DNA from 3 places in the Streptomyces sp. NPDC015125 genome. Region 2 is predicted to be linked to each of the others. Evidence: riboswitches for the same ligand, from Rfam matches in the RefSeq annotation. Region 2 holds a riboswitch; each other region holds the start of a gene.
What was found. A riboswitch is a leader RNA that binds a small molecule or an ion and turns the genes downstream of it on or off. The one in region 2 is predicted to bind glycine.

Region 1 (10,138 bases), on a different contig from region 2:
GTGACGGACTTGCCGGAGCCGGACTCGCCGACGATGCCGAGCGTCTTGCCCTTCTCCAGGGTGAAGTTCAGGCCGTCGACCGACTTCACGATCCCGTCGTCGGTATTGAAGTGGACCTTCAGGTCCCGCACTTCGAGGAAGGCGGAGGGGGGCCGGGAGCCGGCCGCGGTGGGTTCGCCCACGGCGGCCTCGGTCTTGTCCTCGGAGGAGTCGGTCACGAGAGCCTCACCCGCGGGTCGACGGCGGCGTACAGAACGTCCACCACCAGGTTGCATATGACGATGAAGAACGCGGCGAGCAGGGTGACGCCGAGGATGTTCGGGAGGTCGTTGGCGTTGATCGCCTCGACGGCGAAGGCACCGACTCCCTTGAGCGAGAAGACCTGTTCGGTGATCAGCGCACCGCCGAGCAGCAGGCCCAGGTCCATGCCGAAGACCGTGATGATCGGGGTGAGCGCGGCCCGCAGGCCGTGCCGGACGACCACCTTGCGCTCGCGCAGACCCTTGGCGCGGGCCGTACGGATGTAGTCCTCGCTCAGCGTCTCCAGCATGCCCGCCCGGGTGAGCCGGGCGTAGAGCGCGGAGTAGAGGAAGGCCAGGGTGACCCAGGGCAGGACCAGGGTCCGGGCCCATCCGAAGGGATCGTCCGTCAGATAGATGTAGTCGCTGCGCTCGAAGATCGGCCACTGGTAGGTGAACAGCGCCAGTGCCAGGGCTCCCGTGAAGAACATCGGGAGGGAGACGCCGGCCAGCGCGACGCCCATGGCCATCCGGTCGAAGAGCGAGCCGGGACGCAGCGCGGAGAGCACGCCGGTGGCGACACCGGAGACGACCCACAGCACGGCCGCACCGGCGGCCAGCGAGAGCGTCACCGGAAGCCGGTTCTGGATCTCCGGCCAGACCTCGATATGGGTTTTGAAGGAGTAACCGAAGCACGGCACATGGCACTTGGCCGCTTCCGGACCGAATTTGTAGTCGACGCCGACGAAAATGCCCTTGAGGAAGTCCCAGTACTGCTCGTACACGGGCTTGTCCAGGCCGAGATTCTTCTTGACCGCGGCGATGTCCGCGGGCGTGGGGGCCTTTCCGATGTACTGCTGGGCAAGCTGGTCGGTGCTCTGCCCGGCCAGCTTCGGCAGCAGGAAGAAGATGCCGAAAGTGACCGCGCTGACGATCAGCAGCAGAACCACTGCGCTGATCAACCTGCGGATGATGTACGAGAACACGGGGATGCGGCGTCGGCGCCGCGAGCCGGTTTTACCGCCGGCCCGCGGACACCAATGCCTTCACCTGCCTTCCAGGGCTGCTACTTCTTGACGCCGATGTTGAGGTAGTCGTACTGACCGCTGAAGGCCGAGGTGGACACCAGGTTGGTGGCCTTGGGCGAGCGGTACATCAGAACCTTGAAGTAGGTGAGCGGGACCAGCGCCGCCTGCTCCATCGTCTTCTTGTCGATCTCGGCGTACGCCTTCTCGCGGGCCGCCTTGTCGGTGTTGGCGATGGCGGTGTCGAGCAGCTTGTTGATCTCCGGGTCGTCCAGCTCCGAAAGGTTGGCGTTACCGGACTGGCTGATCGCCTTGCCGTTCAGGATCTGCTGGAGGTAGCCGTAGCCGGTCGGGAAGTCCGAGCCCCACTGCATCATGATCATGCCGACGTTGTTCTTCTTGTTGAACTTCGGCACACCGGCGTAGTCCGAGAAGTACTTGCTGGTCGGGTACGACTGGATCTTGGCGGTGACGCCGATCTTCTTCAGCGAGTCGATCACCGAGGTGGCCGCGTCGACCTCGTCCTGGCGGTCGTTGCGGGCCAGGATCGTGGTCGTGGTCTTGCCGGCGCCGCACTTCGCCCAGTGCTTCTTGGCCTCGGTCAGGTCCAGCTTGTCGCCGTCGTACTTCTGCGGGTACAGGTCGTACTTCTGGTAGCCGTCGATGTCGGTCGGCAGGACCGTGGAGGCCAGGTCACCGCGGATCGGGCCGCCGAGCGAGGTCTGTACGGCCTTCTTGTCGATGGCGTACTCGACGGCCTTGCGGCACTCGATGTTGTCGAACGGCTTCACCTTGGTGTTCAGCGCCGTGTAGACCAGGCGCTGGCCGAGGGTGTTGTCGGTGTTGCCCTTCTCCTTGGAGTCCGTCAGGAGCTGGGCCTGGGTCTGCCCGTCGACACCACGGCCGGCCAGGTCCACCAGGGTGTTACCGGACTGGAGGTCCTTGTCGATGGTCGACTGGGCGACCTTCAGGTTCAGGACGATCTTCTCCGGCAGCTGCTTGCGCAGCGGGTCCGTCTTCGCGGACCACTGCGGGTTGCGGACCAGGGTGAGCTTCTTGCCCTCCTGGTAGCTCTCGAACTTGTACGAGCCGGTGGACAGCACGGACTTGGTGTAGTCCGCGCCCTTGTCCTTGGCCTGCGGGACCGGGGCGGTCTGCGGGGCGCTCACCAGGTAGTCGAACTCGGCGAACGGCTTCTTGAGGTGGAAGACGACGGTCTGGTCGTCCGGGGTCTCGATGGACTTCAGACCGGCCTTGCTCTTGTCCTTGTAGGGACCCTTGTAGCCGCCGTCGTTGTCCTTGAGGAACTGCTGGAAGTAGTTCGGGCCCAGCGAGAGGGTGTCGCGCGCGAAGTTGCTGCGCTCGACGGCGTACTTGACGTCCTGCGAGGTGACCGTGGAGCCGTCGTCGTACTTGACGCCCTTGCGGATCTTGTACGTCCAGGTCTTGCCGCCGTCACTGGGCTTGCCCATCGACTCGGCGAGGTCCGGGGTCAGCTCGTTGCCCTTGGCGCCGGGGCCCGGCTTGAAGGTGGTGAGCGGGCGCGCGTAGAGCCGGCTGAAGTTGTAGATGAAGGCGTAGTACGTGTTGCCCGGGTCGAACGACTCGGGGGCGTCGCTCATCGCGTAGGTGACCGTGCCGCCCTTCGCATCCGAGGCGTTGACGACGCCCTTGGTGGCGGCGTTCGCCTCGCCCGAGCCCTCCGAGGAGCCCTTGCCCCCGCTGCAGCCGGCCAGCAAAAGGCCCGCACTGGTGATGGCCGCGACAGCCGCGACCGGAACTGACCTTCGCATGATGGTCGGTGTCCCCTTCGTTCGTCGAGAAAGGTCAAACCTCAAAACGCAGTAACGCAGTAACGCGGAAACTCGGTAATGCAGTTGGGGGGTCGGAGCGGGTGCCCGATGCAGCCGTCAGCGGCTGCGCGGGTCCAGCGCGTCCCTCAGCCCGTCACCGAGCAGGTTGAACGCGAGCACGGTGACGAAGATCGCGAGGCCGGGGACGATCATGTACTGGGGATCGACCTCGTAGTACTTGACCGCCTGGTTGAGCATGCCGCCCCAGGACGCCTGGGGCGGCTGGATGCCGACGCCCAGGAAGCTCAGGGCCGCTTCGAAGAGGATGTTGGAGGGGATCAGCAGCGTCGAGTAGACGATGATCGGCCCCACCAGGTTGGGCAGCAGCTCCCGGAAGAGGATGAACGGCCCGCGTGCACCCATGCCGCGGGCGGCGTCCACGAATTCCCGCTCGCGCAGCGACAGCGTCTGCGCACGCACGATCCGCCCCATGTACGGCCAGTTGAAGAAGCCGATCACGAAGATCAGCACCGAGATGTGCAGCGGCAGGCCGTCCAGACCGAAGGCGCCGCCCTGCAGCGAGGCGGAGATCGCGATGGCGAACAGCAGCAGCGGGAAGGCCAGGAAGACATCCATCATCCGGCTGATGAAGGCGTCCACCCGCCCGCGGTAGAAGCCGGCGACCACACCGAGCACCGTGCCGATGGCGACCGACAGCAGCGTCGCGCCGAACGCCACGATCAGCGAAACCCAGGATCCCTCCAGGATCCGGGCGAGCAGATCACGGCCGAACTTCGGGTCCACGCCGAGGGGATGGTCCCCGCTCATGCCGCCGAGGTCGCCCTTGGGGAGCGTGGTGTTGGGGTCGATCAGCGACTGGTTGGGATTGTTCGGGTCCAGCCCCAGCAGGGCCTGGATCGGACGGGAGAGCGCGGCGACGGCGATGAGCAGGATGACAACGATGGCACCGGCCACCGCCACCTTGTCCCGCTTGAAGCGCAGCCATGCGATCTGACCGAGCGAACGCCCCTCGATCCGCTTTCCCTCGACGCCCTTCAGCACCGCTTCCGGCTGCGCCTCAGCAGCCGCCCCGGTGGTCTCGATCGGTGCGGTCACAGTGCCTTTGACCCCTCTCGGCCGACGGTGGCCGGCCCCTGCCCGCCGCGGATTGCGGCCTGGTTCACATCACTGGTGCAAGTTCGGTGCAGCAAGTCCTGCGGGCATCGCGGAAGTTCGCACTATGGAAGTCTCAGACTTGCGCGACGCCGTGGGATGACGCTCGTACAAAGGGCCGAGGCCCCTGTTGTTTCCGGAGTCTTCATCCCTTTCTCGATCAGTCACCAGCCCTGACGGGGAATGGATGCGCAACTGTGATGTGCTCCACGGCTTTCCGTTATACGGACGACAGTTCGGGCTGAGCGGAGCGATCACCCGCGGGAGAGATCCTCAACCGCGGGGCATACAGGGAGAATTCACCACGAGACCGGCGCCCGGGTGGTACTCCTGGGGCGCCGGAGACCGGCTGTCAGTAAGGGCGCGGGTAGCCGTAGCCGTACGACGGCGCGGGGGCCGGCTGACCCGGCGGCTGGGCGTAGCCGTCACGGTCGAAGAAGGGACGCGTGGAGGCCCGCATCCACATGCCGACCGGGTCGAACTCGTCGTTCATCGCAACGGTGGAGACGGGCAGACCGTCCGGAACCGCGCCGATCGACTGCTGGATCATCAACCGCACCGAATCCACCGCTTGCTGGCCGGTGTCGTACAGATCCAGACCGATCGCCAGATAAGGGGCACCGAGCGCCGGCTGCACCCAGGCCCGGCGCAGCGACCGCACGGCGGGCGTCCGGTGCGCGTTCTGGGCGAGCAGCGCATAGAACTGCGGGATGTCGATGACCGGTTCGGAGATCCGCAGCGGACCGGCCGGCAGCCGGTCCAGACCACCGGCGATACGGCGCAGATCCAGCCACGGGATGCCCACACCCCCGCCGGGGGCATGCGGATTCAGCCACAGGCCCCAGCGGTCGGGGAAGAGCGCGGCGGCGATCTCCGGGCCGGTGACGACCTCGTGGTCGCGGTTCCAGCCGGAGGCGGCGAGCTCGGGCGCCGAGGTCACACACGGCGCATAGCCGAGGCCCTCGACCTCCATGTTTCCGTACTGCGCATCGGGCGAACCGGCCCGGCCGTGCCACAGCAGCATCCAGACCTGGCCCGCGGCGAGCGCGTGCAGCAGCGCCTCATAGGCGTCGTAACGGCCGGGCGAGACCTGCTGGAGCAGCTGCTCCAGCGCTCCGGCCGCCGCCGGCCCCTGATGCGCACCCGCGCTCACGTGGTCCGTCCCTTCTGTCTGCAGGGCACGTCATGGGTGCGCCCGCCCGTCATCCATCCAGCTTACGAGTGGTCCCGAGAGTAGAAGGGCCGCACACGCTCCAGCATCCAGTCGGCGACCGGGTCGCCCTGGGCGAGGTCGAGCATGACGAGCTGTACGGGCCAGGGCACCGGCACTGCGCCGAGCGCACGTCCGAGGGCTGACAGTACCGCCTCGCGAGCGGTGCCGTCGTGCAGTGCCGCAGGGTCCGCACCGATCTGCACACCGACGAACAGCGCGGGCGTGTCGCCCTCGACACTTGCCAGGGCACGCCGGGCAGTCAGGACAATTCCGGCACCGGAGAACTCCAGTCCGGCGGCGGCCAGGAAGTCCACCGGTTCGTGCTGCCAGTCCGGCTCGAAGAGCCGCACCCGGCCGCCGCTGGGCAGACCGGCCGGCTCGTGACGCCCCTCCCGGCACAATTCGGCCACCGCGGGCGGCGGCAGCGGGACGCCGACCCTGCCGTCCGGGTTGACCGCGATGCCGATCTGCGGGGGCAGCCCGCGGGCGAACTCCCGGGCCGGGGCGACGGTGAAGGACATATGCGCGCCCACCAGCCGCAAGAACTCCTGCTCGGAGCTGTAGACCGGGACATAGGCCGCACCGTCGAGCTCGACGGTGGGCAGATCGAGGCCCCGGGTGCCGGGCCCCGCGCTCTCCGGTCCGCCGCCGTTGGGCAGCGGCACCCAGACCCTGCTGCGGCCCAGTACCTCGACGATCCGGCCACCGGCACCCGGGTGCCCGACCGAGGCGGCCAGCGCCTCTTCGAGCTCGTTCGCCGGCCACGCCAGCTGCGGTATCCCCTGCTCCGGAAATGTCATGTGTTCCCACCCGTTCCAAACCGCGCCATCTGGCCAAAGACCCTAGACGAGAAGGAGTGCGGAGGGACCCGCGGGGCACGGTGGCCGTCCGCTCAGTCGAAGGTGACCGTCTCCAGGGCGCTCGCCGTCCGCCGGTCGAGCAGTACGGCCGAGTCGAAGCCCTTCGGCAGCCGGGCCGACTCCGCCGCACCGACCAGCCGGCCCACGGCCCCGCGGTGCCGCGCGAAGGCGTACCCCGACACCCCGCGCCCCCGCGACTCCTGGCCGGACAGTGCCACCTCGGGCGGCACATCGAGCAGCACCAGATGCAGCCCGCGGCCGCCGCGCACCGCCGAGCGCGCGATCCAGCCACGCACCCACGCCAGGGTGCCGCAGTCGTGCACCACCACACTGTCCCCGGAGCGCAGCGCACGATGCAGCGTCAGATAGTGGGCGACCCGGACCAGCGGACGGTAGAGGGCGTACGGCAGCCGGCGCAGCCTGCCGTGCTCCCAGCGCTCGCGGACGTCCTGCGAATCGATGCGGTGCACCGCGGCACCGTGTGCGTCCAGCGGCGGTACGACACGATGCATCAGGGTGCTCTTGCCGCTGCCCGGCAGACCGGAGACCACCACCAGGTCACCGGCCGGGAACCGCAGCTCGGCGGCGCCGTTCGCCCGTCCACGGTCCCGGAGGTCCACGATTTCGGCTCCGCGCCCCGGCCGGACGACGGGCCGCGGCGTCCGGCCGGCCCGGGACCCGGCTGCGGGCGGCACCGCCGGCGCGACGGCCGGAGGCACGACGGCCGGAGGCACGACGTCTGAAGTGGCCCCGAATGCCGCTTCGCTGTGCACGCGATCGTCCTCCCCGTCCGGTTCTGCTCCGGTTCGAGTCCGTCCCCTACCCGCAGAGTGTCAAGAAAAGGTAATGCCCATCAAGGCTATTGTCCGATCTGCCCACGTCACGGGCGGGGTGACGGCCGGGGCTCCTCTATCGGGCGATCCCGTGCAATGATGTGGCCGCCACGTGCACATCAGGTCTCACCTGTGCACCGCCAACTCCATACCGGCCGTTTGAACCCGCGCGGGAGAGTCCCCGGCCGCCATGGCGGGGCGCCGAAGGAGCAAGTCCTCCCTTGAATCTCTCAGGCCCCTATACCGCGCAGGCGAGGCAGATCTGAAAAGCGAGCCGCAGCCCGGCGCACGGGGCGGCTCCACCCAAGGTGCAAACCGGGTCCGTTCGCGGGATCCCGGTGAACCTCTCAGGTTCCGATGACAGATGGGGAGAACGTCTTGTTCACCCCTGCCTGGGAGCCCAGAACCATGACTGATGCCCCCCGCCGTACCGCGCTGGATGCCACCCATCGCGCGCTCGGCGCCACCATGACCGACTTCGCCGGCTGGGACATGCCACTCCGCTACAGCAGCGAGCGTGACGAACATGTCGCCGTCCGTACCCGCGCCGGGCTGTTCGACCTCTCCCACATGGGCGAGATCACCGTCACCGGCCCGCAGGCCGCCGACCTCCTCGACTATGCGCTGGTCGGCAACATCGGGGGCGTCAAGACCGGCCGTGCCCGCTACACCATGATCTGCGAGGCCGAGGGCGGCATTCTCGACGACCTGATCGTCTACCGCCTGGCCGACCAGGAGTACATGGTCGTCGCCAACGCCTCCAACGCCCAGGTGGTGCTGGACGCGCTGAGCGCACGAGCGGGCGGCTTCGACGCCGCGATTCGCGACGACCGGGACGCCTACGCGCTGCTCGCGGTGCAGGGCCCGGAGTCGCCCGGGATCCTCAAGGCGCTGACGGACGCCGACCTGGACGGTCTCAAGTACTACGCGGGGCTGCCCGGCACGGTCGCCGGTGTAGAGGCGCTGATCGCCCGTACCGGGTACACCGGCGAGGACGGCTTCGAGCTGTTCGTCCGGCCGGCCGACGCGGTCGCCCTCTGGGAGGCGCTGACCGAGGCCGGCAAGGACGCCGGTCTGGTGCCCTGCGGCCTGTCCTGCCGGGACACCCTGCGCCTGGAGGCGGGCATGCCGCTGTACGGGCACGAGCTGACGACCTCGACCACGCCGTTCGACGCGGGCCTGGGCCGGGTCGTGAAGTTCGAGAAGACGACCAACAACGGCGACTTCGTCGGCCGTACCGCGCTGGCGGCGGCCGCCGAGCGCGCCGAGGCGAACCCGCCGCGCAAGCTGGTCGGTCTGATCGCCGCGGGCCGCCGGGTCCCGCGGGCCGGCTACCCGGTCGTCACGGCCGACGGCACGGTCATCGGCGAGGTCACCTCCGGGGCCCCCTCTCCCACCCTCGGCAAGCCGGTCGCCATCGCGTACGTCGACGCCGCCTACGCCACACCGGGCACCGAGGGTGTGTGCGTGGACATCCGTGGAAGCCATGAGCCGTACGAGGTCACCGCTCTGCCGTTCTACAAGCGGCAGAAGTAGGAGTTCACCCGGGGCGGACCCGGCAGCGGCGCGCACCCGTGCGTCTCACTGTGCAAGACCCTCCCCCCTTGGTGTCACCAGGGGCGACCCCCTTCACGACCACACCCTCGCGTACAGGAGAATCGAGCCATGAGCAACCCCCAGCAGCTGCGCTACAGCAAGGAGCACGAGTGGCTGTCGGGCGCCGAGGAAGGCGTCTCGACGGTCGGCATCACCGAGCACGCGGCCAACGCGCTCGGCGACGTCGTCTTCGTGCAACTCCCCGAGGTCGGTGCCACGGTCGCGGCGGGCGAGACCTGCGGCGAGCTGGAGTCGACCAAGTCGGTCAGCGATCTCTACTCGCCCGTCGACGGTGAGATCACCGAGATCAACGAGGATGTCGTCAACGACCCCTCGCTGGTGAACTCCGCCCCGTTCGAGGGCGGTTGGCTGTTCAAGGTGAAGATCAGCGGCGAGCCGGGCGAGCTGCTCTCGGCCGACGCGTACGCCGCCTTCATCCAGAGCTGAGCCGCCCGGCCCCCTCCGCCACCGCCCCCGCGGAAGCTCCCCCGGGCTCCGTCCGGGGGACCCCCTCGCGCCCCTGACTCCCCCAGGAAGACTCATGTCGCTTCTGAACAGCTCCCTCCACGAGCTCGACCCCGATGTCGCCGCCGCCGTCGACGCCGAACTCCACCGCCAGCAGTCCACCCTCGAAATGATCGCGTCGGAGAACTTCGCCCCCGTCGCCGTCATGGAGGCCCAGGGCTCCGTCCTCACCAACAAGTACGCCGAGGGCTACCCCGGCCGCCGCTACTACGGCGGCTGCGAGCACGTCGATGTCGTCGAGCAGATCGCCATCGACCGCATCAAGACCCTCTTCGGCGCCGAGGCCGCCAACGTGCAGCCGCACTCCGGCGCACAGGCCAACGCCGCCGCCATGTTCGCCCTCATCAAGCCGGGCGACACCATCCTGGGCCTGAACCTCGCCCACGGCGGGCACCTGACCCACGGCATGAAGATCAACTTCAGCGGCAAGCTCTACAACGTGGTGCCGTACCACGTCGACGAGAAGACCAACCTGGTCGACATGGAAGAGGTCGAGCGCCTCGCCAAGGAGCACCGCCCCAAGCTGATCGTGGCCGGCTGGTCCGCCTACCCCCGCCAGCTCGACTTCGCCGCGTTCCGCCGGATCGCCGACGAGGTCGGCGCCTACCTCATGGTCGACATGGCGCACTTCGCCGGCCTGGTCGCCGCCGGCCTGCACCCCAACCCGGTGCCGCACGCCCACGTGGTGACCACCACCACCCACAAGACCCTGGGCGGCCCGCGCGGCGGCGTCATCCTCTCCACCCAGGAGCTGGCCAAGAAGATCAACTCTGCGGTCTTCCCCGGCCAGCAGGGCGGGCCCCTGGAGCACGTCATCGCCGCCAAGGCCGTCTCCTTCAAGGTCGCCGCCTCCGACGACTTCAAGGAGCGCCAGCAGCGCA
Region 2 (10,138 bases):
ACCGGTACGGGGTTCACGGGTGCGACCGCTGTGCGGTTCGGTGGTGTGTCGGCGTCGTTTGTGGTCAATTCGGCTACGCAGATTACGGCGACGGCGCCTGCGGGTTCTGGCACGGTGCAGGTCACGGTGACGGGGCCTGGGGGGACGAGTAACGGTGTGCCGTTCACGTACACGACGGTTTCGGTGCCGGTCCTGACTTCGGTGGTCCCTTCGTCGGGTCCGGCGGCTGGGGGCACCACGGTCACGTTGACCGGCACGGGTCTGGCAACCGCCGGAGCGGTACGGTTCGGGGCCACGCCGGCAACCTCGTTTACCGTCGTATCCGACACCCACATCACTGCCGTCGCCCCCGCCGGGACCGGCACGGTACCGGTCACCGTCACCACCCCCGGCGGCACCAGCAACGGCGTCTCCTACACCTACTCCCTGGCTCCCACCTTGAGCGGTGTCAGCCCCAACCAGGGGCCCGCCTTGGGCGGGAACACCGTGATCCTCACCGGCGTCAACTTCACCGGAGCCACCGCGGTCATCTTCGGTGCCACTCCGGCGACGTCCTTTACGGTCGTCTCCCCGACGCAGATCACCGCTGTGGTCCCCGCGGCGACGGCCGGTCCGGTCGGTGTCACCGTCACCACCCCAGGTGGCAGCAGCACCCTCCAGAGCGCCTACTTCTACGTCAGCACCCCGGTCCTCACCGGCGTCGCGCCGCCCTCGGGCCCGCTCTCGGGAGGGAACACCGTCACCCTCACCGGTGTCCACCTCATCGAAGCCACCGCGGTGCGCTTCGGTACCACCGCAGCGTCGGGGTTCACGGTGGTCTCGGACAGCCAGATCACCGCCGTGGTTCCTGCCGGAGCAGCGGGTCTGGCTGATGTCACCGTCAGTACCGTCGGCGGGACGAGCAACGCGGTTTCCTACACCTACCTGCCGGCACCCGTCGTCACGGTCCTGACCCCAAGTCAGGGGCCGGCCTCCGGCGGCATCACCTTCACTCTCATCGGCACCGACCTCGCCCAGACGACCACGGTGCTCGTCGGCGGCCCCCCTGCCGGGTTCACGGTCGTCTCCGACACCCACATCGTCGTCGACGCCCCACCCGGAGCCCCAGGGACGGTCAACGTCACCGTCACCACTCCCGGCGGCACCAGCGCCCCCAAGACCTACACCCGAGTCGCCTCCCCCGGGGTCTGAACACCGGGTTGGCCGGTGACCGGGGACGGCCGGGCTCCAAGCACCAGGGGCTGACCGACGGCGGCGGTCTCCCGCTGCGGGTCGCTGACCGGCGTCCATTGCAACGGCCACCCAACTACTGCCGGACTTCGAGGCTCAGTGCGCAGTGCGGGGCCGTCGGGGCGGCCCCGACGGCCCCGGGCCCTGTGTGCCGACTGCGGCTACGACCGCGACATCTAGCACCACCGCCTGCGAACGGAGCATCACCACAAAATTGTGCACCTCGGTCCGCCCCGCGGCCCGGCTTGGACCGCGTGCGCTGGGGAGCCGCCTCAGCCACTGCCTACCTCCACGGACTCGCAAGCGGCGTGGTCCGTGGGAGTGACTTCCGCAGCTGGATGCCGCCGCTGGGGCTTGAGCCCGGCCGTCCCCGGTCGACCGGACTCGGGCCGACCTTTGGGGAGCTTCGCCGCCGCTTGGCCTGTACGCGGGAGGCACCGATCGTGGCGTGGGAGACGTCCACTCGGTCCGCCGCCCGCAACCGGCCCACAGGACCTGCTGGGTTCGGTGCACACGCCGGCCTCCTGGTACTCCGTAAGACGCCGCCGGCGCGTCGAGCCTGATCCGAAGGCCAACTCCTGCGGCAGGACCCCCCGCTGGACCTGGTTTGGAGTACGAAAAACACGCCTTGCAGCGTCTTGCGGTCGTCGATCCGCTTGCGGCCCGGTGCCAGTAGCGAGGCTCATGCCCGGGCACCAACGACTCGATCAGCGCTCACAGTTCGTCACTGGCTCTCCATCGCAGCCGGGCCGCCCTCACCCCGAGGCACGAGGTCACCTACTCCTCCACCGTGCCATGCGGAGACCCTCTGCAAGGCCTCCTAAATGGCCGATCGCAAAAGGCTCGGGAAGGTGTGACTGGCGGACGGCAGCCGTCACCTGCATGCCTCAGCCGCCCGGCCGGCGGCTGACTCGTCTCACACCATGGCGCGCACCCGGCTGTACTGCGTCGGCAGTATGACCTCGAAGGCTTTGCTCCGTGAAGTCTCCGAGCACCTCCCCGTTCCGGACTCGGTGGTCTGGCTGAACCTACTTCGGCCCGGTGCAGGAGAATTCACCGCGGTCGGCACGGAGTTCGGGTTGCATGAACTGGCCTTGGACGAAGTCGGGCAGCGGGGCAGCGGCCGAAGCGCGACCACTACCGCACCATGGGTTCCTGGATGCCTACGCGATGCCCTTCTTACGGGGCCCCTTGGACAGAATGGTCGAGGGGCGCGCATGCATGTGCACCTGTACTGCGTGGGCGCCCCCGTTGGGCCGCTATCCGGGTTCTGTCAGGTGTAGATGTAGGCGCCGGTGAGGGTGGTGCTGCCGCCGGCGGTGGTGACGGTGACGTCTGCGGGGCCGGTGGTGGGGCTGGGCGGGACGATGGCGGCCAGGACGGTGTCGGAGCCGATGCTGTACTGGGCGATGATGCCGTTGATGGTGACCTTGGTGGTGGTGGCCAGGTTCTGGCCGGTCAGGTCGATGGTGTTCCCGCCGAAGGAAGTGCCGGTGACGGTGCTCAGGCCGGTGAGCTGTGGTGGGTTGATGTAGGTGTAGGTGAGTGTCTCTGTGTTGTGGCCGCCTGCGGTGGTGACGGTGATATGCACCGGGCCGGGGGTGATGGCGGGTGGGGCGGCGACGGTGATCTGCTGGTCGGAGACGATGAGGGGCAGGGCCGGTACGGCGCCGAAGAGTACTTGGCTGGCTGTGGCGAGTTGGGCGCCTTGGATGGTGATGAGGTTTCTGCCCAGGGTCGGGCCGGCGGTGGGGTTGAGGGAGTGGGCGTTGCCGCTGGGGTAGTAACTGAAGGGTTTGGGGTTGCTGGTGCCGCCTGCGGTGGTGACGGTGACCGCGGCGACGCCGGAGCCGGGTGGGGAGACGGCGATGACCTGGTTGGCTGTGTTGGCGATGACGGTGGCGGGGATGCTGCCAAATTTCACCGCGGTGATCCCGGTGAGATTGGTGCCGGTGATCGTGACCTTGGTTCCGCCGGATTGGGGACCGAGGGTGGGGGCCATCGCATTGAGTGTCTGGATGACGCTGACGCTGTTGGAACCGCTGTTGGCCACGTAGACGCTCAGATCGTTGGGGGTGACCGCGATCCCGGCCGGCGCGGTGCCCACTGCGATGGTGTCGCTGACCGTGTTGGTGGTGGTGTCGATGACGCTGACGGTGTTGGAGCTGTTGTTGGCCGTATAGACCTGGCGGCCGTCGGTGGTGGCAGCCACTCCCCAGGGGGCGGCGCCGACCGCGATGGTGGCGGTGACCGTTCGAGTGGTGGTGTCGACGACCTTGACGGTGTTCGCACTGCTGTTGGCGACGTAGAGGCGACCGCCGTCGCGGGTGACCGCCACTCCGATCGGAGCAGACAGTCCGGAAAGGGTCGCCACCACGGTGTTGGTGGCAGTGTTGATCACGCTGAGGGTGTTGCTGTCCCTGTTCGTCACGTACACCTCCAGCCCGGTGGGGGCGACCGCGACCCCGGTAGGTGCGGCACCGACCGCAATCGTCGCCAGTACCGTGCTGGAGATCGTGTCGATCACGCTGAGGGTGTTCGAACCCTGGTTGGTGACGTAGACGCGCAGGCCGCTGGGATCCACAGCGATGCCATAGGGAGTGCTTCCCACGGCGATCGTGCCGGTGACGTCGAGGATGTCTCTCAGCGCGGTACTGACAGCGCGTGTGCCACTGTTCGCCACGAACAGACGGGTGTTGTCCGGGGTGACGGCTACCCCGCTGGGAGTGGTGAAAGGGGCGATGGCGGTGCTCGCAGTCTGTGTTCCCACGTCCACAACGCTGATCGTCCCTGAAACGCTGTTGGCCACGTAGACGTGCAGTCCGAGGACACCGACCATCAATGCCAGCGGCTTGGTCCCCACCGGAACCGTGAGCACTGACCGCGGGATCACAGCAGTGGGAGACACAGCGTCCAGGACTGGCCCTTTTGCGCCGGAGGTATTCAGTTCGCTCACCATGCACCTGCCATCAGCCGGGCCCCAAGGGGCGGTGGAGACTGCCGGGATCCCGGCATACAGGGATCGTCTCCGCGACCGCACGTTCTCGAACGGCGCAAGAAGGGCTGCAAGTAGCAAAGAAGGCAATGTCCGACAAGAGGAAATACGCCTGAGTCCCCATAGGGCTCACACCAGCCGCGCGCTCCCCCTAAGTGGTCGGCGCCGTAAATCCTTCGGGGGGGGGCACGCTGCCGGTGCGACAGAGGATTCTTCGTGGTGATCGGCGGTGTGCCGGTCGAGCCTGGCCAGCAGATCGTCCAGGTCGGAGGTGGTGAACCTCCACTGGAACGGCTGTGCCGTGGCGTTGTAACGGTCTTCGAGGGCTCGGAGCCGGTCCCTGACCTCGGTGAGGTCGGTGAAGTCGTTGGGCGAGAGGGCCTTGCGCTGGACGGCAGAGAGGTAGCTCTCGACTTGGTTGAGCAAGGAGGCGTGCACGGGGGTGTGGACCATGACCGTGTTCGGGAACGCCGCGGTGAGTCGGTCGGCCGCCCTCTGACCGCGATGGGAGGAGCCGTTGTCGAACGATCCAGAACACGCGCTTGGCGCTTGCGCAGGGTTCCTGGTTCATGACCTGGGTAGCCAGGTTCATGAACGGGACGATGCCGGTGCGTTCTTCGGTGCGGCCGAACACCTTCGCGGCGTGGACGTCGGCTACGACGCGGGCACGATCCGCAGCACTCTCGACCATGCGGCCCACCCGGAGGCCGGATCGCACACCAAGGCGAGAAAGTCCCTCTCCAGGCCACCCATCGCTGCCACGTAGAGCGCACCCACGCCCGTCAGAACGCCCTCTACCGGCGCGCACGCTGCTTACGAACACCGCACCAACGCCATCAATGCCTTTGTCGGCCTCGCGGTTGCCGTCATCACCGTGCGCAGGGGGAGTCCGCACAGCCCGACGAGCTGTGTGAGAGCGCACGAGAGGAGCAGGCCTCGCCGCGGAGTGCTCCGGCGGGGGCCTTTGCACCCGGCGGGCTACGACGGCACGCCACCGTGACCGGCACGTTCAACATCTCCGGGCCGCACCCGTTTCACCGAGAGGACGGCCTTGCCCTTCACCGCGATGGTGAGGGCCGTCACCGGCCACGGCGCCTCGACCACCACCGGTGCCAGGAACTACCAACAGAATGAGGGTGTCGTCCTTTGCGAGGGCAGCCGGTCGTGTGTCAGTGATCGTTGCTCGCGTCTGGCAGCCCCACGGCGATGGTGTGGGATCCCGGTGTGAAGCCGACGATGGGGTGTTGGCCCCGGCCTCCATCCTCGGAGGCCGGGGCTCGGTGCTGTTCGGGCGTGGACCAGAACAGCACGCCGCACCGCAGTTCACCTTCGCGTACGGCGTCGCGTCATCGAGTTCGGTCTCCTGTCAGCCCGCCGTGATCGGCGGCTCGCCCGCGGACGAGCTGTCGTGGCTTCGGTCAGCCGGAACACGAAGAGCAGGAAGAACAGGAGCAGCAGGACCCGACCCTCACGTTGTCGATCACCGGACCGTAGGCGCCGCTGGCAGTGGTGCTGGCGAACGACAAGGTCGTGGAGGCACCGGTGGCCACGAACGTCACCTGACGTCCCACGTAACCCATCCGGGCAAAGGTCTTGCCAGTGGTGTCGAACGAGAAGTTCTGGAAGTCCTGTCCGTCAATGAGAACCTGACCCGTCTTCACGCCCTGATTGCCCGCCGGGTTGCCGGCCAGCGCGTAGGAGACCGTGTACGTCTTGCCCGCTGTCGTCGCGAAGGTCTGCGACACCTTGCCCGGGCCCTGGCCGTTGAGGTCGACGGACTGCGCTCCGTCAGCCGCTTGCCAAAAACCGCTGCCGATCAGGTCCACCGAACCGCTGTCGACCGTCCAGGGGCCGATGGACTGCCCCGCCGTCAACGCACTGAAGGAGTTCGCCGGCGCGGTCGGGTATTCGAAGCTGCCGTCATCGAGCGCGACCGGGGCCGCCAGCGCGGTACCGGGCATGAGAGCCAGCAGGCCGGCAGCGGCAACGGTTGTGACGCATGCGCGTAAGGCCACCATGAGTTCCTCCAGGTGAAAAGGGTGGGCGTACTGGTGGAGCACACGAAGTCTGTAGCGCGGGCCTCGCCAGGGACAGACCGCGAAGACGGCGCCCGGGGGTAACGGCCCTGGTGAGTTCACCGTCGCGCGCCGCGCTCGCGCATCGGCGCGCCGATAAAAATCAGCCAGCGCCGGCCGCGGGCACGTCACCAGATGCGAGTGGCCGCTGACTGGTCCAGAGGCCATTCCGCTCGTTCCACGTCTTCCGCCACTCGTCAGTCCCGCGCCGTGCACCACCGGTGCCGGCGGCCGGGCTTCAGTAGCGTCGTGGCCAGCCACGCCATCTCGTTTCCGTCCCTGTCGTCGAGGGCCTCACCTGCCTCCGCGCCGCAGGAGTGGCGAGCGGAGGCTCCGATGCCTTCGCGACCCTTCACGCCATGGTGTCGATCTTGGCCCGGCATACAGTGCGCGGCATGTTCAACTGCGCGATCGCGTCCCGGTACGGCGGTCCACCGGGGTTGGTGATCGCCTCCGTCAGCAACGCCTCCCATGCCTTCCTCGTCTCGGACGGGATGAAGAAAGTCCCGTACTGGTGGAACCCGGTCTCCACCTTGTTGCGGAGCGTCCTGATCAGCGCGTCCCAGGCATCCTCGGCGGCATCCCGGAGCCGGCTTCGATCGGACACCGTGCCGCGCGACAGCCTGTCCAAGCACCGCGTGTGCCAGAGCCTGGGCCTACGGAAGATTCGTAGGCGGCGATGGTCCAGGTGGTTTCCTGTGGTTCGGACTCGCGGGTGAACTCCACGCGCAGTGCCAGGGATTCGTGGTTGGCGATGGTGGTGTCGTCTCTCCAGGTCCGTCGACGGATCGGGGCTGTTCTGGTTCTCCGGCATCACCGGTGCCTGTTCGTCCGACGTTCGGCCTCGGTGGCACTGATCCGGTAGGAGTCGGTGCCGGTCATGAACCTTCCTCTCGAAGGTGGTGACCGATCAGTGCCCTCGTCCGGGACACGGATGCGGTCACCGCCGTGGTGTACCGGCGGTCGCGGCGCGGAGGCGATTCGTGACGTCGACGACACCGTCGACGCTTTCGGACATCCGTACCGCGATGGGGATGGGGCTTTCTTGCGGCACGGTCCCGCGGACGTCACCCGTCCTTCGGTGACTGGCACGGTGATCTCGCCGGGGGACAGGCCGAGGGATCGGGTCAGGACGTCCGTCGTGCTCTCCTCGCGGATCGTGACGGCTCGCCGCAGGAAGACGTGCAGCAGGTCGGCACGGCTGACGATGGCCCCCAGCCGGTCGGCGTCGTCCACGACAGGCAGCCGTTTTACGTGGTGGTGGGGCACGGTGCGGGCCGCCTCAACGAGAGACCACTGCGGTCGTGCCGTGACGGCCGGGCTGGTCGTCAAGTCTTCGGCGGTGAGCGCGTGAGCGCGTGAGCGTTGGAGCGTCCGCGAGCCGCAGATGCGCGGTGGTCAGATGTCCGCCCGGATCCGTCTGGCTCTCCTGTTTGCGCAGCAGGCCCGGCTCCGACACCACGCCGATCGGGCGGCCCTGGTCGTCGACGACCGGTACCGCCGTGATGTCGTGCTCCGTGAGGTGTGTGGCGATGTCCTTGAACCCCGTATCCGGCCTGGCACTCCTTGCCGGTGCCGCCGTTCGTGGGGCCGGCGCCGGCGATCATGGCGGCGCCGGCGCTGCCGCGGCGACACCGGACACCCGCTCGTTTCGGGCTCGGGCATCGTGTGCTTGATCAGTCATCAGCGCAGTGCCGGTGCGCCGGCCCCACTTGGGCATGCAGGTCGGCGAACTCGACGGCAAGTGGTATGCGAAGTACTGGAATCCGGTGACGGCGCCGCTGCCGCAGCATGTCAGGGAGGCCCTAGCACTGATCGATACTCACCGGTACGCGGACAGCGGCGTCCGCTGGCGGCGTACAAGGTGCCATTTTCCCAGGTCAGGGCCGCGTCGCGCGAGCTCGGTGCCTGCGGCGGTCCGGCTGCGGACAGCTCTTGACGGCTTTGCGTCGATCACCGTACGGTGCGGCGAACCACAATTGAAAAATCCACCGACGATTCTGCGCGGGAGAGCTCACACCCCAGTGGTGTGGCGCCGAAGGAGCAAATCCTCCCCGGAAACTCTCAGGCCTCGTTACCGCGCAGTGGAGGTGGACTCTGGAAAGCAGGCGCTGATGCGTCTCGCCCACGGTGCAAGCCGCGCAGCGCGCGGTGAAGCTCTCAGGCCAATGACAGAGGGGGAGGCTCACTCGATCGCGTGCCCCGTTCGACGGTGCGCGCCAGGCCCGAGGAGCCTCCATGGCGAACCCCGCCCCTCCCCCCGACACCGCGTCCTACCAGTCGCTCGCCGCACTGGAGCGGACCGCGCCCTTCTCCGTACACCACATCGGACCGGACGCCGATGAGCTGTCGGAGCTGCTCTCCCACCGCGGCTTCGGTGCGCGGGACGAACTGATCGACGCCGCGGTGCCCGGTTCACAGTGCGACCGCCATGGGCTGCGGCTTCCCGCCACGGCGTCCGAGTCCCGGACCGAAGCCGAGCTGCGCGCCCTGTCCGAACGCAACCGGCAGACCCTCTCCATGATCGGGCTGGGGCACCACTGCACGATCCCGCTCGGGGCGGGCACCATGAAGCTCAACGCCCGCACAGAGCAGCCGCCCTTCACCTGGCCGCGGTGCGCTCAACTGCACCCGTCCTCAACGCGCTGCCGGGTCCGGCCAAGCCGGGGGAGTGCGGCGGCGACCTCAGTCGCCCCAACTCGCACTGGACGTTCGGGGGCGACAGCCCGCCGCTCAACGCGCCCCGCACGGCCCAGAGGCCGGCACGCGACGGAGGGCGCTCCTACAGCCGGAACACGGCGCCGTACCCGCTGACGGCGGCCGACCACAAGAAGCACTGGCCCCGCGTCCGCCGTGTCGACGGCGCGCACGGCGACCGCAGTCTCGTATGCACCGGCCCGTTGATCGAAGCCTACGAGGGCTGAGCGCCGTGCAAGGTCAGCGGTGAGTCGCTCCGCGACCACCGCCCTGCTTCCCTGCCCCAGTCCCCACACCTGCCTGAGCGGCACCGGAGCCGAACTGTCCGGCACGCCCAACGACCCACGGAGGATGGCGTGGCCATCAGCGTATTCGACCTCTTCTCCATCGGTATCGGACCGTCCAGTTCCCATACGGTCGGCCCGATGCGCGCCGCCCGGATGTTCGTGCTCGGTCTCGAACGCGACGGCCTCCTCCCGCGCACTGCCTGCGTACGCGCCGAACTCTTCGGTTCGCTGGGCGCAACAGGGCACGGACACGGCACGCCGAAGGCCGTCCTGCTGGGGCTGGAAGGGCACTCCCCGCGCAGCGTGGAGGTGGAACGTGCCGATGACGAGGTGGAGCGCATCCGCACCACCAAGCGGCTGCGACTGCTGGGCACGGAGACGGGCACCGATCACGAGATCGACTTCAATGAGTCGACCGAGCTGATCCTGCACCGGCGCCGGGCCCTGCCCCACCACGCCAACGGCATGACCCTCTTCGCCTACGACACCGCGGGCGCCCCGCTGCTGGAGAAGACGTACTACTCGGTGGGCGGCGGCTTCGTCGTGGACGAGGACGCGCTCGGCGAGGACCGCATCAAGCTCGACGACACCGTGCTGAAGTACCCCTTCCGTACCGGCGACGAGCTGCTGCGCCTGTCCGCGGAGACCGGCCTGTCCATCTCCGCGCTGATGCTGGAGAACGAGAAGGCCTGGCGCACCGAGGAGGAGATCCGGGCCGGGCTGCTGGAGATCTGGCACGTCATGCAGGCGTGTGTGACCCGGGGCATGTCCCGTGAGGGGATCCTGCCCGGTGGTCTGAAGGTGCGGCGGCGGGCCGCCACCGCCGCCCGGACCCTGCGCTCCGAGGGTGACGC
Region 3 (10,138 bases), on a different contig from region 2:
GGCTCGGCGTGGACTCCCTGACGATCAATCCCGGGCTCGACGAGTCCCGGCCGACCGAGACGCCCGACGCGCGGCGCTCGGGGCTCGTCCGGCTCGGCGAGATCGTGGCCTCGGCCCGGGCCGCCTTCGGGGTGCGCTTCGACCCCGTGGGCGAACGGCTGTCCCTCGTCGACGAGCGCGGCCGGATCATCGAGGACGACCGCGCGCTCCTGGTCATGCTGGATCTGGTGGCGGCCGAGCGGCGCACCGGGCGGGTGGCGCTACCGGTCACCACGACCCGGATTGCGGAGCAGGTGGCGGCCTACCACGGGACGCAGGTGGAGTGGACGACGACCTCGCCCGACGATCTGACCCGGGTGGGGCGTGAAGACGGCACCATCTTCGGCGGGGACGGCAGGGGCGGCTTCATCATCCCCGAGTTCAGCAGCGTCTTCGACGGCGCTGCCGCATTCGTCCGGCTGATCGGCCTGGTGGCCCGCACCCAGCTCACGCTGAGCCAGATCGATGCACGGATCCCGCGGGCGCACGTCCAGCGCCGTGACCTGGCCACCCCCTGGGCGGTCAAGGGGCTCGTCATGCGGCATGTCGTCGAGGCGGCCGGTGACCGGGATGTGGACACCACCGACGGCGTACGGGTCGTGGAGCCCGACGGCCGCTGGGTCCTGGTACTGCCCGACCCCGCCGAGGCGGTCACCCACCTGTGGGCGGAAGGACCGGACGACGCCTCCGCCCAGCAGCTGCTGGACGAGTGGTCCGCAGTGGTGGACAGCGCAGGACGCTGACCCGGACCCCACCGGCGGCCCGTGCCTCGGCACGCCGGTGGGGCCATTGGGAGACCGCGCGGCCGACGTGCGACGATGTGCGGCATGTCGCAGCAGCGCCCCGATCGGAGCAACACGAACACTTCGGCCGCGCGCCCCGATGCGTCCATGTCGCTGCTGACCAATGTGATGGATCACAGTCTCGACGACGGATACGCCGAGGCGGCCGCTCGGAAGTCCGAAGCCGGTGTGCGCGGTCTGCCGCGTACCTTGCGGGCGAAGTTGGGCCTCGCGGCCGGTCTGGTGCTCGCCGCGCTGGTGGTGACGGTGGGAGCGGCGCAGGCGCGGATATCCGCACCGACGCTCGCCAAGGAACGTGAAGAGCTGATCAACCGCATCCAGAAGGGCACCGGCGAGGCGGACCGGCAGCAACAGCGGGTCGATGCCCTCCGGGACGACGTCAGCACGATGCAGCGCGAGGCGCTGAAGCAGCACGGCGGCGACAAGGCCGAACTGCTGGCTCTGCTGTCCGGCTCGACCCAGGTCTCCGGGCCTGGCGTGAAACTGGTCGTGGACGATGCCAAGGACGCGGAGTCCAGCGGCGGCGGACCGCGCGAGAGCAGTGGTTTCTCGGACACCGGGCGGGTACGCGACAGAGACATGCAGCGCGTGGTCAACGGCCTGTGGGCGTCCGGTGCGGAGGCCATCTCCGTCAATGGGCAGCGGCTTACGTCACTCTCGGCGATCAGAGCCGCAGGAGACGCCATACTGGTCGACAACAAGCCACTGGTGCCGCCTTATACGGTGCTGGCGGTGGGGGACGGGCAACGGCTGAGCACCGCTTTCCAGGACAGCGCCGACGGTCAGTACCTTCATGTGCTGCAGGAGAACTATGGCGTGCGCACCAGGATTTCCGTGGAGAACGAGGTCAGGCTGACGCCCGCGCCCAGTTTGATCGTACGTACCGCAAAGCCGCAGGCCGGTGCCGCCAAGGCGGACGGCACCGACACAGGGAAGGGCACATCGTGATCGCCGTATTGGGCCTCATCGTGGGAGTCGTGGTCGGGCTTGTCGTCCGACCCGTGGTGCCGACGGTGGTCGAGCCCTACTTGCCGATCGCTGTCGTCGCCGCGCTGGATGCCGTGTTCGGCGGTCTGCGCGCGATGCTGGACGGCATCTTCGACGACAAGGTCTTCGTGGTCTCCTTCCTGTCGAATGTCGTCGTCGCCGCGCTGATCGTCTTCCTCGGCGACAAGTTGGGCGTCGGTGCCCAACTCTCCACCGGCGTCGTCGTGGTGCTGGGTATCCGGATCTTCTCCAACGCCGCCGCGATCCGTCGGCACGTCTTCCGGGCGTGAGGCGGATGTCGACGGACGAGATCCCGGAGCCGGAGAAGAAGCCGGAGCGGTCGGAGCAGTCAGAGCAGCCGGCGGGGGCGGATCAGCCGGAACAGCCGGGGCCGGAGAAGAAGCCGGAGTCCGAGAAGAAGCCGGAGCCCGAGAAAGAGCCGGAGCAGCCGGAGCGGGACCAGGACAGTGGCCCGGGCGGCCGGCGGCCGATGCCGCCCGAGAGCCGGAGCACCCCGGAGCGGGCGGAGGCCGAGGAAGATACCGAAGCTCCGGAACCGGACAGTGCTGGACAGAAGGCCGACAAAGGGGCAGACTCCTCGACTCCGGAGGCGGTTGCCGATAACGGGAGTGCGGAGCGCCCGAAGAGCGGTCGGGAGCGGCTGGTGGCGAGCCTGTGGCCGCTGCGGCTGACCCGGGCTCAACTGATCGTTGCGTTGCTCCTGTTCATTCTCGGCCTCGGCCTGGCGATTCAGGTACGTTCCACAAGTGACAGCAGTGCGCTGCGGGGTGCGCGTCAGGAGGACTTGGTGCGCATTCTGGACGAGCTGGACAATCGCTCCCAGCGGTTGACCGACGAACAGCGGCGCCTGGAAGGGCAGAAGACCGAGCTGGCGAACAGCTCGGACCAGGCCGAGGAGGCCCGTAAGCAGACCGTGGAAAAGGAACAGCAGCTGGGTGTGCTGGCCGGGACCGTCGCGGCGCAAGGGCCCGGCATCAACCTGACCATCGACGACCCGACGCACTCCGTCGAGGCGGACAAGCTGCTGGACACCATCCAGGAGCTGCGGGCGGCCGGCGCCGAGGCCATCCAGGTCAATGATGTCCGGGTCGTCGCCAACACCTCTCTCTCGGACTTCCGGGGCGGCGTGGGGATCGACGGCAAGCGCGTCGTGCAGCCGTACCGCTTCAAGGTCATCGGCAGGCCGCAGGACCTGGAACCGGCGCTGAACATCCCCGGCGGAGTGGTCCAGACTCTGGAGAAGGAGCAGGCCAAGGTGTCTGTGACCCGTGAGGAGAAGATCGTTGTGGACGCCTTGCGAGAGGCGAAGCGGCCTGACTACGCTCGGTCGTCATCGCAGTGAGGCGTACACGTATGTCGAGTGCCCGGCGAGGGCATGAGGTAGCGGGGGGTCGACGCACCGTGTGTGTGGTGTGTGGTGGAAACTGTCTGAAGGCCACGGACGTTCACAGGATGTCCGGATCGGCCGGTGTGTGTATCGAGGGTTCGTCCTGCCCCACGGGCGGGTCTATTTCGTTCAAGGGGAATCGCCCGTGAAGTTGTTTGGAAAGCTGTTCGGCAAGAGCGCGCGCCAGGATGGCGGCAGTGGCTCCGCGCGGCACCGCGCGTCGGGCCGGCCCGACGAGAGCGGTGCGGCCGAGGACCGTCCGCTCTTCCGTGACGAGGTCGGCGGTCCGTCCGGGGGGCACGGCGCGGGTTCTGTTGACCCCTCCGGTGCCGGCCGCATAGGTTCCCAGGAACCATCAGCCGCACGCACGGGTGGAGGGTCTGCCTTGCCGGTTTGTACGAGGTGTGGGAACCGGAATGCCGAGGCGAGCCGGTTCTGTTCCAACTGTGGTGCGCCGCTGCGTCCGGGCGCTCAGCCCGAGCGGGCGTCCGAGACGACCTCGACCATCTCCATTTCGGGGCTGGAGGCCTACGACTCGGAGGCGACGGGCCAGAATCTGTCGCCGTCGCTGTCCCCCGAGGCCCAGGCGGCCGTCGACGCCCTTCCGTTGGGATCGGCGCTGCTGGTCGTCCGCCGGGGTCCGAATTCGGGCAGCCGCTTCCTTCTGGACAGTGAGCTGACGACGGCGGGCCGGCATCCGCAGGGCGACATCTTCCTCGACGATGTGACGGTTTCGCGCCGGCACGTGGAATTCCGCCGGGGGCCGGACGGGCTCTTCACGGTCGCCGACGTCGGCAGCCTGAACGGCACCTACGTCAACCGCGAGCGGATCGACTCCGTCACCCTCGCCAACGGCGACGAGGTCCAGATCGGCAAGTTCCGCCTGGTCTTCTACGCCAGCCAGCGAGGCGCCGGTATCTGACCGGCCGGGGAAGGCATATGCGCGATACACCGAAAGGCGGTCCCGGCTTCGCCGGCGCCGCCTCCTCGGACGGTAAGCCGGTGAGCATCGGCACGGTGCTCACCCTGCTGCGCGAGGAGTTTCCCGAGGTCACCATCTCCAAGATCCGCTTCCTGGAGGCCGAGGGACTGGTCGAGCCGAAGCGCACGCCTTCCGGATACCGCAAATTCACGGCGGCGGACGTCGAGCGGCTGGCCGCCGTCCTGCGGATGCAGCGGGACCACTATCTGCCGCTGAAGGTCATCCGGGAGCATCTGGACGCCCTGGAGCGCGGTGAGCGCGTGCAGCTGCCCGCTCCGGCCACTCCCTCCCGTGATCTCGTCGAAGGCGTGCACGACCCGGGTGAGGAGCGCCCTACGGCTGCCCGCATCGGCCGGGCGGAGCTGCTGGCCGCCGCGGAGGTGGACGAGGCGGCACTCGCCGACTGGGAGTCCTACGGGCTCATCGTCCCTCATGCGGAGGGCGGATACGACATCGAGGCCGTCACGGTGGCCAAGCTCGTTGCGGACCTGGGCCGTTTTGGTCTCGAACCACGGCATCTGCGTGCCGTGAAGGCGGCCGCCGAGCGCGAGGCGGGCCTGGTCGAGCAGGTCGTTGCACCCCTTCGGCGGCACCGTAATCCGCAGACCAGGGCGCATGCCGAAGCCACTGCCAGGGAGCTGGCAACGCTGTCCGTGCGGCTGCATGCGGCACTGGTGCAGAGCGCTTTGCGGGTCCGGCTGTAGTGAGCAAACGAGTGCCCGACTACCCAAACCGGCCGGGCACGTCCTAGGGTTGCTGTGTGAACGAGCTCGACGTCGTGGGTGTCCGGGTGGAAATGCCTTCCAGCCAACCGATCGTGCTCCTGCGGGAGGTGGGAGGCGACCGATACTTGCCCATTTGGATCGGGCCAGGGGAGGCCACCGCCATCGCCTTTGCCCAGCAGGGCATGGTCCCTGCCAGGCCGCTGACGCACGACCTTTTCAAGGACGTGCTCGAAGCGGTGGGCCAGGAGCTGACGCAGGTCCGCATCACGGATCTGCGCGAGGGGGTTTTCTATGCCGAACTTGTCTTTGCGAGCGGAGTCGAGGTCAGCGCGCGTCCGTCCGACGCGATAGCGCTGGCTTTGCGCACCGGAACGCCGATCTTCGGTACCGACGGTGTGCTGGACGACGCGGGGATCGCCATCCCGGACGAGCAGGAGGACGAGGTGGAGAAGTTCCGCGAGTTCCTCGACCAGATCTCGCCCGAGGACTTCGGGACCAACAGCCAGTAATACCGGCCAAGCGAACCGTCTGTTTCCGGCCAAACCCTTAGCCGTTCCCCGTGTGGGGTCACGAGAAACCACTCGTAGGGTGATTATCACTCGGCGTGGCGAGCGCGGCGATCGTTGACGCACCCCGAGTGACTGCATACCGTCGATGTGGCAGGTCCCGTCCGGGACGTGGAGGACGGAGGGCGGCGTGGCAATCACCGGCGACGGTATGGCGGCGGAAGGGGCGTTGCCGCTCCACTCGGGCGCAGCAGCGAACCCTGCCCCGGCACCGGCCGCGGCGGTGTCGGGGGACTGCGAGGCGCAGAACATCGGCTATCGCGGCCCGACCGCCTGTGCGGCAGCGGGCATCACCTACCGGCAGCTCGACTACTGGGCGCGTACGGGCCTGGTGGAGCCGAGCATCCGGCCGGCGTACGGCTCCGGCACCCAGCGGCTCTACAGCTTCCGGGACGTCGTGGTCCTGAAGATCGTCAAGCGGCTGCTGGACACCGGGGTGTCGCTGCAGAACATCCGCACCGCCGTCCAGCATCTGCGGGCGCGGGGGCTGGCGGATCTGACGCGGATGACGCTCATGAGCGACGGTGCGACGGTCTACGAGTGCACCTCGCCCGACCAGGTCGTGGACCTGCTCCAGGGCGGCCAGGGCGTCTTCGGGATCGCCGTGGGCGTGGTGTGGCGGGACGTGGAGGGTGTGCTGTCACAGCTCCACGGGGAGCGGGTGGACACCGGCGAGACCCTGATCGGGAAGAACCCGCAGGACGAGCTGGCACGGCGGCGCAACCGGGCGGTCTGAGTCCCTGACGGCACCACCGGCCCGGCATGGGGCCGATTGTCAGTGGCATGGGGCAGCATCGGAGATGTGAGACCTGCGCCGACGATCCTGCATCTCGACATGGATGCGTTCTTCGCGGCCGCCGAGCAGGCGGCCAAGCCGAGCCTTCGCGGCAAGCCCGTGGTGGTCGGCGGGATCGGCGTGCGCGGGGTGGTCTCCACGGCGTCGTACGAAGCCCGGGTGTTCGGCGTCCGCTCCGCGATGCCCACGGCCCAGGCGCGTCGGCTGTGTCCCAACGCCGCTTATCTCACTCCGCGCTTCTCGCTGTACCGCCAGGTGAGTGAGACGGTCATGGAGCTGCTGCACGCGCTGTCGCCGCTGGTGGAGCCGCTGAGTCTGGATGAGGCCTTCGTCGATCTGGAAGCGGGCGGGGTGCCGCCGGAGACGGCTGCTGCGCAGGTCGTGGGGGAGCAACTGCGCCGCGAGATCCGTTCCGCCACGGGCCTGACCGGCTCGGTGGGGCTGGCCGGCGCCAAGATGCTGGCGAAGATCGCGTCCGAGGCGGCCAAGCCGAACGGTCTGGTGGTGATCGAGCCCGGCACCGAACGGGAACTGCTGGGCCCGATGACGGTGCGGACGCTGCCCGGAGTGGGGCCCGCGACGGCCGAGACGCTGCGCCGGGCCGGGATCCACACGGTCGCGGAGACCGCGGAGGCCGGCGAAGCCGAGCTGGTGCGGCTGCTGGGCAGGGCACATGGCGCCGGGCTGTATGCGATGGCGCTGGGCCGGGACGACCGGCCGGTGGTGGCCGAGCGGGACGCGAAGTCCATCTCGGTCGAGGACACCTTCGAGGTCGATCTGACCGACCGGACGCGGGTACGGAGCGAGGTGCTCCGGCTGGCGAACCGCTGCGTGGAGCGGCTGCGGGCCGCCGGGCGTTCCGGGCGGACGGTGGTCATCAAGGTGCGCAACTACGACTTCTCGACGCTGACCCGTTCCGAGACGCTCCGTGGACCCACCGACGACCCTGCGGTGATACGGGAGGCCGCCGTGCGGCTGCTGGAGATGGTGGACACCACCGGCGGGGTGCGGCTGCTGGGTGTGGGGGTCAGCGGCCTGGCCGACTTCACGCAGGAGGATCTGTTCGCACAGCTGGCGACGGAGCGGGAGGCCGAGGAGGCGGAGAAGGCGGCGAAGGCGGCGGCGGAGCCGTCCGGTGGCGGGACGGCGCCGCCGGAGGCCGAAGAGGAGCGGCCGCGGCGCTGGCATCCCGGCCTGGACGTGGTGCACGACGAGTACGGCGCCGGCTGGGTGCAGGGGAGCGGGGTGGGGAGAGTGACCGTACGCTTCGAAACGCCGTGGTCCGCACCGGGAAGGGTGCGGACCTTTGCTGTCGAGGATCCGGCGCTGCGGCCGGGGGAGCCCCTGCCGCTGGTGGGCGGGGGACCGGCGGACGGTCAGTCGTCCGAGCCGGCGATCTTGCCGAAGTCCTTGTCACCGGAGCCGGGCGAGGACACCGGATCGGAGACCGGGGAGGAGATATCCAGTCGGTAGTGGTGATAGAGCTGGAGTTCCTGCTCGGGGGAGAGATGACGGCCGACGCCGAAGTCCGGCGCGTCCTTGATCAGCTTGCGGTCGTAAGGAATGTGCAGGCCCTCACCGACCATCTTGCTGGGTTCGAGGGGGACGAACGCGTCGCGGCTGAAGAGTCCGGTGCGCACGGCCGCCCACTCCGGTTCCCCCGTCGCGTCGTCGAGATACACCTCGTCGATCGTGCCTATTTTGGCGCCGTTACGGTCGAACGCTTTGCGGCCGATCAGGCTCCGGGGATCGATATCGGTTTGCACGGTCCCTCCAATTGGTCGCAACTGCCCTCTGACAACTACCAAACGGCACATTTCATGCCCTGGCCACTCGAAGGATCCTTCGAGTGCCGCGCTGGTAGGCTGGCCAATGGCCGCAGACCCCGTGCGGGAGAGTCCTTGTCGTTCGCGACCAGGGCGCCGAAGGAGCAAATCCTCCCCGGAATCTCTCAGGCACACGTACCGCATGGGCGAGGTCACTCTGGAAAGCAGGGCGGGCCCCGGAAGGCACAGCTCCGGGACCCATCCTCACCGACGGTGAAAGCCGGGCCGCCTCGCGCGGGCCGGTGAAGCTCTCAGGTTGAGATGACAGAGGGGGAGGCCGTCCGGGCACCCGCGCCGTGGTGCCCCTCGTAGGTCGCACCGACCAGGAGGCCCCCGCAGATGACCACCAATCGCATCTCCTTGACCGAGCTGGAACGCGGCACCCCCTTCGAGCACCGGCACATCGGTCCCGACCACGAGGCGCAGGCGAAGATGCTCGCGCACATCGGGTTCGGATCGCTGGACGAGCTCACCGCCACCGCCGTTCCCGATGTGATCAAGAGCGCGGAGGCGCTCGGCCTGCCGCAGGCCCGTACCGAGGCCGAGGTGCTCCAGGAGCTGCACGGCCTCGCGGACCGTAACCAGGTGCTGGCGTCCATGATCGGACTCGGTTACCACGGCACGTTCACCCCGCCGGTGATCCTGCGCAACGTGATGGAGAACCCGGCCTGGTACACGGCATACACCCCCTATCAGCCGGAGATCTCGCAGGGCCGCCTCGAGGCGCTGCTGAACTTCCAGACGATGGTCGCCGACCTGACCGGACTGCCCACCTCCGGCGCCTCGCTGCTGGACGAGGGCACCGCGGCCGCCGAGGCGATGGCCCTCTCCCGCCGGGTCGGCAAGGTCAAGCAGGGTGTCTTCCTGATCGACGCCGACTGTCTGCCGCAGACCATCGCCGTGATCCAGACCCGCGCGGAGCCCACCGGCGTCGAGGTCGTGGTCGCCGACCTGTCCGACGGTATTCCGGCCGGGATCGCCGAGCGCGGTGTGTTCGGTGTGCTGCTGCAGTATCCCGGCGCCTCCGGTGCGGTCCGCGACCCGCGCGCCGTCATCGAGCAGGCCCACGAGCTGGGCGCGGTCGTCACCGTCGCCGCCGATCTCCTCGCCCTGACGCTGCTGACCTCGCCCGGTGAGCTCGGCGCGGACATCGCCGTCGGCACCACCCAGCGCTTCGGTGTCCCGATGGGCTTCGGCGGGCCGCACGCCGGCTTCATGGCCGTACGCGACCAGTTCGCCCGCAGTCTGCCGGGGCGTCTGGTGGGCGTCTCCGTCGACGCCGACGGCAACAAGGCCTACCGCCTCGCGCTGCAGACCCGCGAGCAGCACATCCGCCGCGAGAAGGCCACCAGCAACATCTGCACCGCGCAGGTGCTGCTCGCCGTCATGGCCGGCATGTACGCGGTCTACCACGGCCCGGACGGTCTGCGGACGATCGCCCGGCGCACCCACCGCTACGCCGCGGTCCTCGCCGAGGGCCTGCGGGCCGGCGGGGTGGAGATCGTGCACGGCGCGTACTTCGACACGCTGACCGCGCGGGTGCCCGGCCGGGCCGCCGAGGTCGTCGCCGCCGCCCGCGAGGCCGGTGTCAACCTCCGGCAGGTCGACGCCGACCTGGTCGGCATCGCCTGCGACGAGACCACGGGGCGCGCGCAGCTGGCCGGTGTCTGGGGCGCCTTCGGCGTGCACGGCGATGTCGAGGAGCTGGACGCGGCCGCCGCCGAAACGCTGCCGCAGGCCCTGCTGCGCAGCGACGACTACCTCGCCCACCCGGTCTTCCACCAGTACCGCTCCGAGACCGCGATGCTGCGCTACCTGCGCACCCTCGCCGACAAGGACTACGCGCTGGACCGCGGCATGATCCCGCTCGGCTCCTGCACCATGAAGCTGAACGCGACCACCGAGATGGAGCCGGTCACCTGGCCCGCCTTCGGTCAGCTGCACCCGTTCGCGCCGGCCGCCCAGGCCCAGGGCTACCTCACCCTGATCCAGGAGCTGGAGGAGCG

Region 1: another riboswitch for glycine. It lies ahead of gcvT (glycine cleavage system aminomethyltransferase GcvT); the one in region 2 lies ahead of ACF088_RS15745 (hypothetical protein).
Region 3: another riboswitch for glycine. It lies ahead of gcvP (aminomethyl-transferring glycine dehydrogenase); the one in region 2 lies ahead of ACF088_RS15745 (hypothetical protein).

Annotation. Positions count from the first base shown of each region.
Region 1 is NZ_JBIBVF010000001.1:279,425-289,562, forward strand. Features, by position in the region: gene ACF088_RS01195 (ABC transporter ATP-binding protein) at 1-218, opposite strand, end outside; gene ACF088_RS01200 (ABC transporter permease) at 215-1,225, opposite strand; gene ACF088_RS01205 (ABC transporter substrate-binding protein) at 1,306-3,057, opposite strand; gene ACF088_RS01210 (ABC transporter permease) at 3,175-4,173, opposite strand; gene ACF088_RS01215 (enhanced serine sensitivity protein SseB C-terminal domain-containing protein) at 4,583-5,383, opposite strand; gene ACF088_RS01220 (enhanced serine sensitivity protein SseB) at 5,446-6,243, opposite strand; gene ACF088_RS01225 (AAA family ATPase) at 6,336-7,022, opposite strand; glycine riboswitch at 7,297-7,392, shown strand; gene gcvT (glycine cleavage system aminomethyltransferase GcvT) at 7,545-8,672, shown strand; gene gcvH (glycine cleavage system protein GcvH) at 8,802-9,179, shown strand; gene glyA (serine hydroxymethyltransferase) at 9,274-10,138, shown strand, end outside.
Region 2 is NZ_JBIBVF010000005.1:343,112-353,249, reverse strand. Features, by position in the region: partial or broken gene ACF088_RS15795 (IPT/TIG domain-containing protein) at 1-111, shown strand, start outside; gene ACF088_RS15790 (IPT/TIG domain-containing protein) at 247-1,191, shown strand; partial or broken gene ACF088_RS15785 (transposase) at 1,550-1,941, opposite strand; gene ACF088_RS15780 (IPT/TIG domain-containing protein) at 2,504-4,069, opposite strand; gene ACF088_RS15775 (hypothetical protein) at 4,355-4,678, opposite strand; gene ACF088_RS15770 (hypothetical protein) at 4,743-4,991, shown strand; gene ACF088_RS15765 (choice-of-anchor C family protein) at 5,644-6,243, opposite strand; gene ACF088_RS15760 (hypothetical protein) at 6,653-6,907, opposite strand; gene ACF088_RS15755 (CBS domain-containing protein) at 7,114-7,632, opposite strand; gene ACF088_RS15750 (hypothetical protein) at 7,583-7,807, opposite strand; glycine riboswitch at 8,296-8,390, shown strand; gene ACF088_RS15745 (hypothetical protein) at 8,539-9,114, shown strand; gene ACF088_RS15740 (L-serine ammonia-lyase) at 9,354-10,138, shown strand, end outside.
Region 3 is NZ_JBIBVF010000012.1:208,368-218,505, reverse strand. Features, by position in the region: gene ACF088_RS24825 (sugar phosphate nucleotidyltransferase) at 1-782, shown strand, start outside; gene ACF088_RS24820 (DUF881 domain-containing protein) at 867-1,790, shown strand; gene ACF088_RS24815 (small basic family protein) at 1,787-2,119, shown strand; gene ACF088_RS24810 (DUF881 domain-containing protein) at 2,125-3,192, shown strand; gene ACF088_RS24805 (FHA domain-containing protein) at 3,311-4,159, shown strand; gene ACF088_RS24800 (MerR family transcriptional regulator) at 4,177-4,923, shown strand; gene ACF088_RS24795 (bifunctional nuclease family protein) at 4,980-5,453, shown strand; gene ACF088_RS24790 (MerR family transcriptional regulator) at 5,641-6,246, shown strand; gene ACF088_RS24785 (DNA polymerase IV) at 6,313-7,779, shown strand; gene ACF088_RS24780 (PRC-barrel domain-containing protein) at 7,683-8,072, opposite strand; glycine riboswitch at 8,187-8,283, shown strand; gene gcvP (aminomethyl-transferring glycine dehydrogenase) at 8,472-10,138, shown strand, end outside.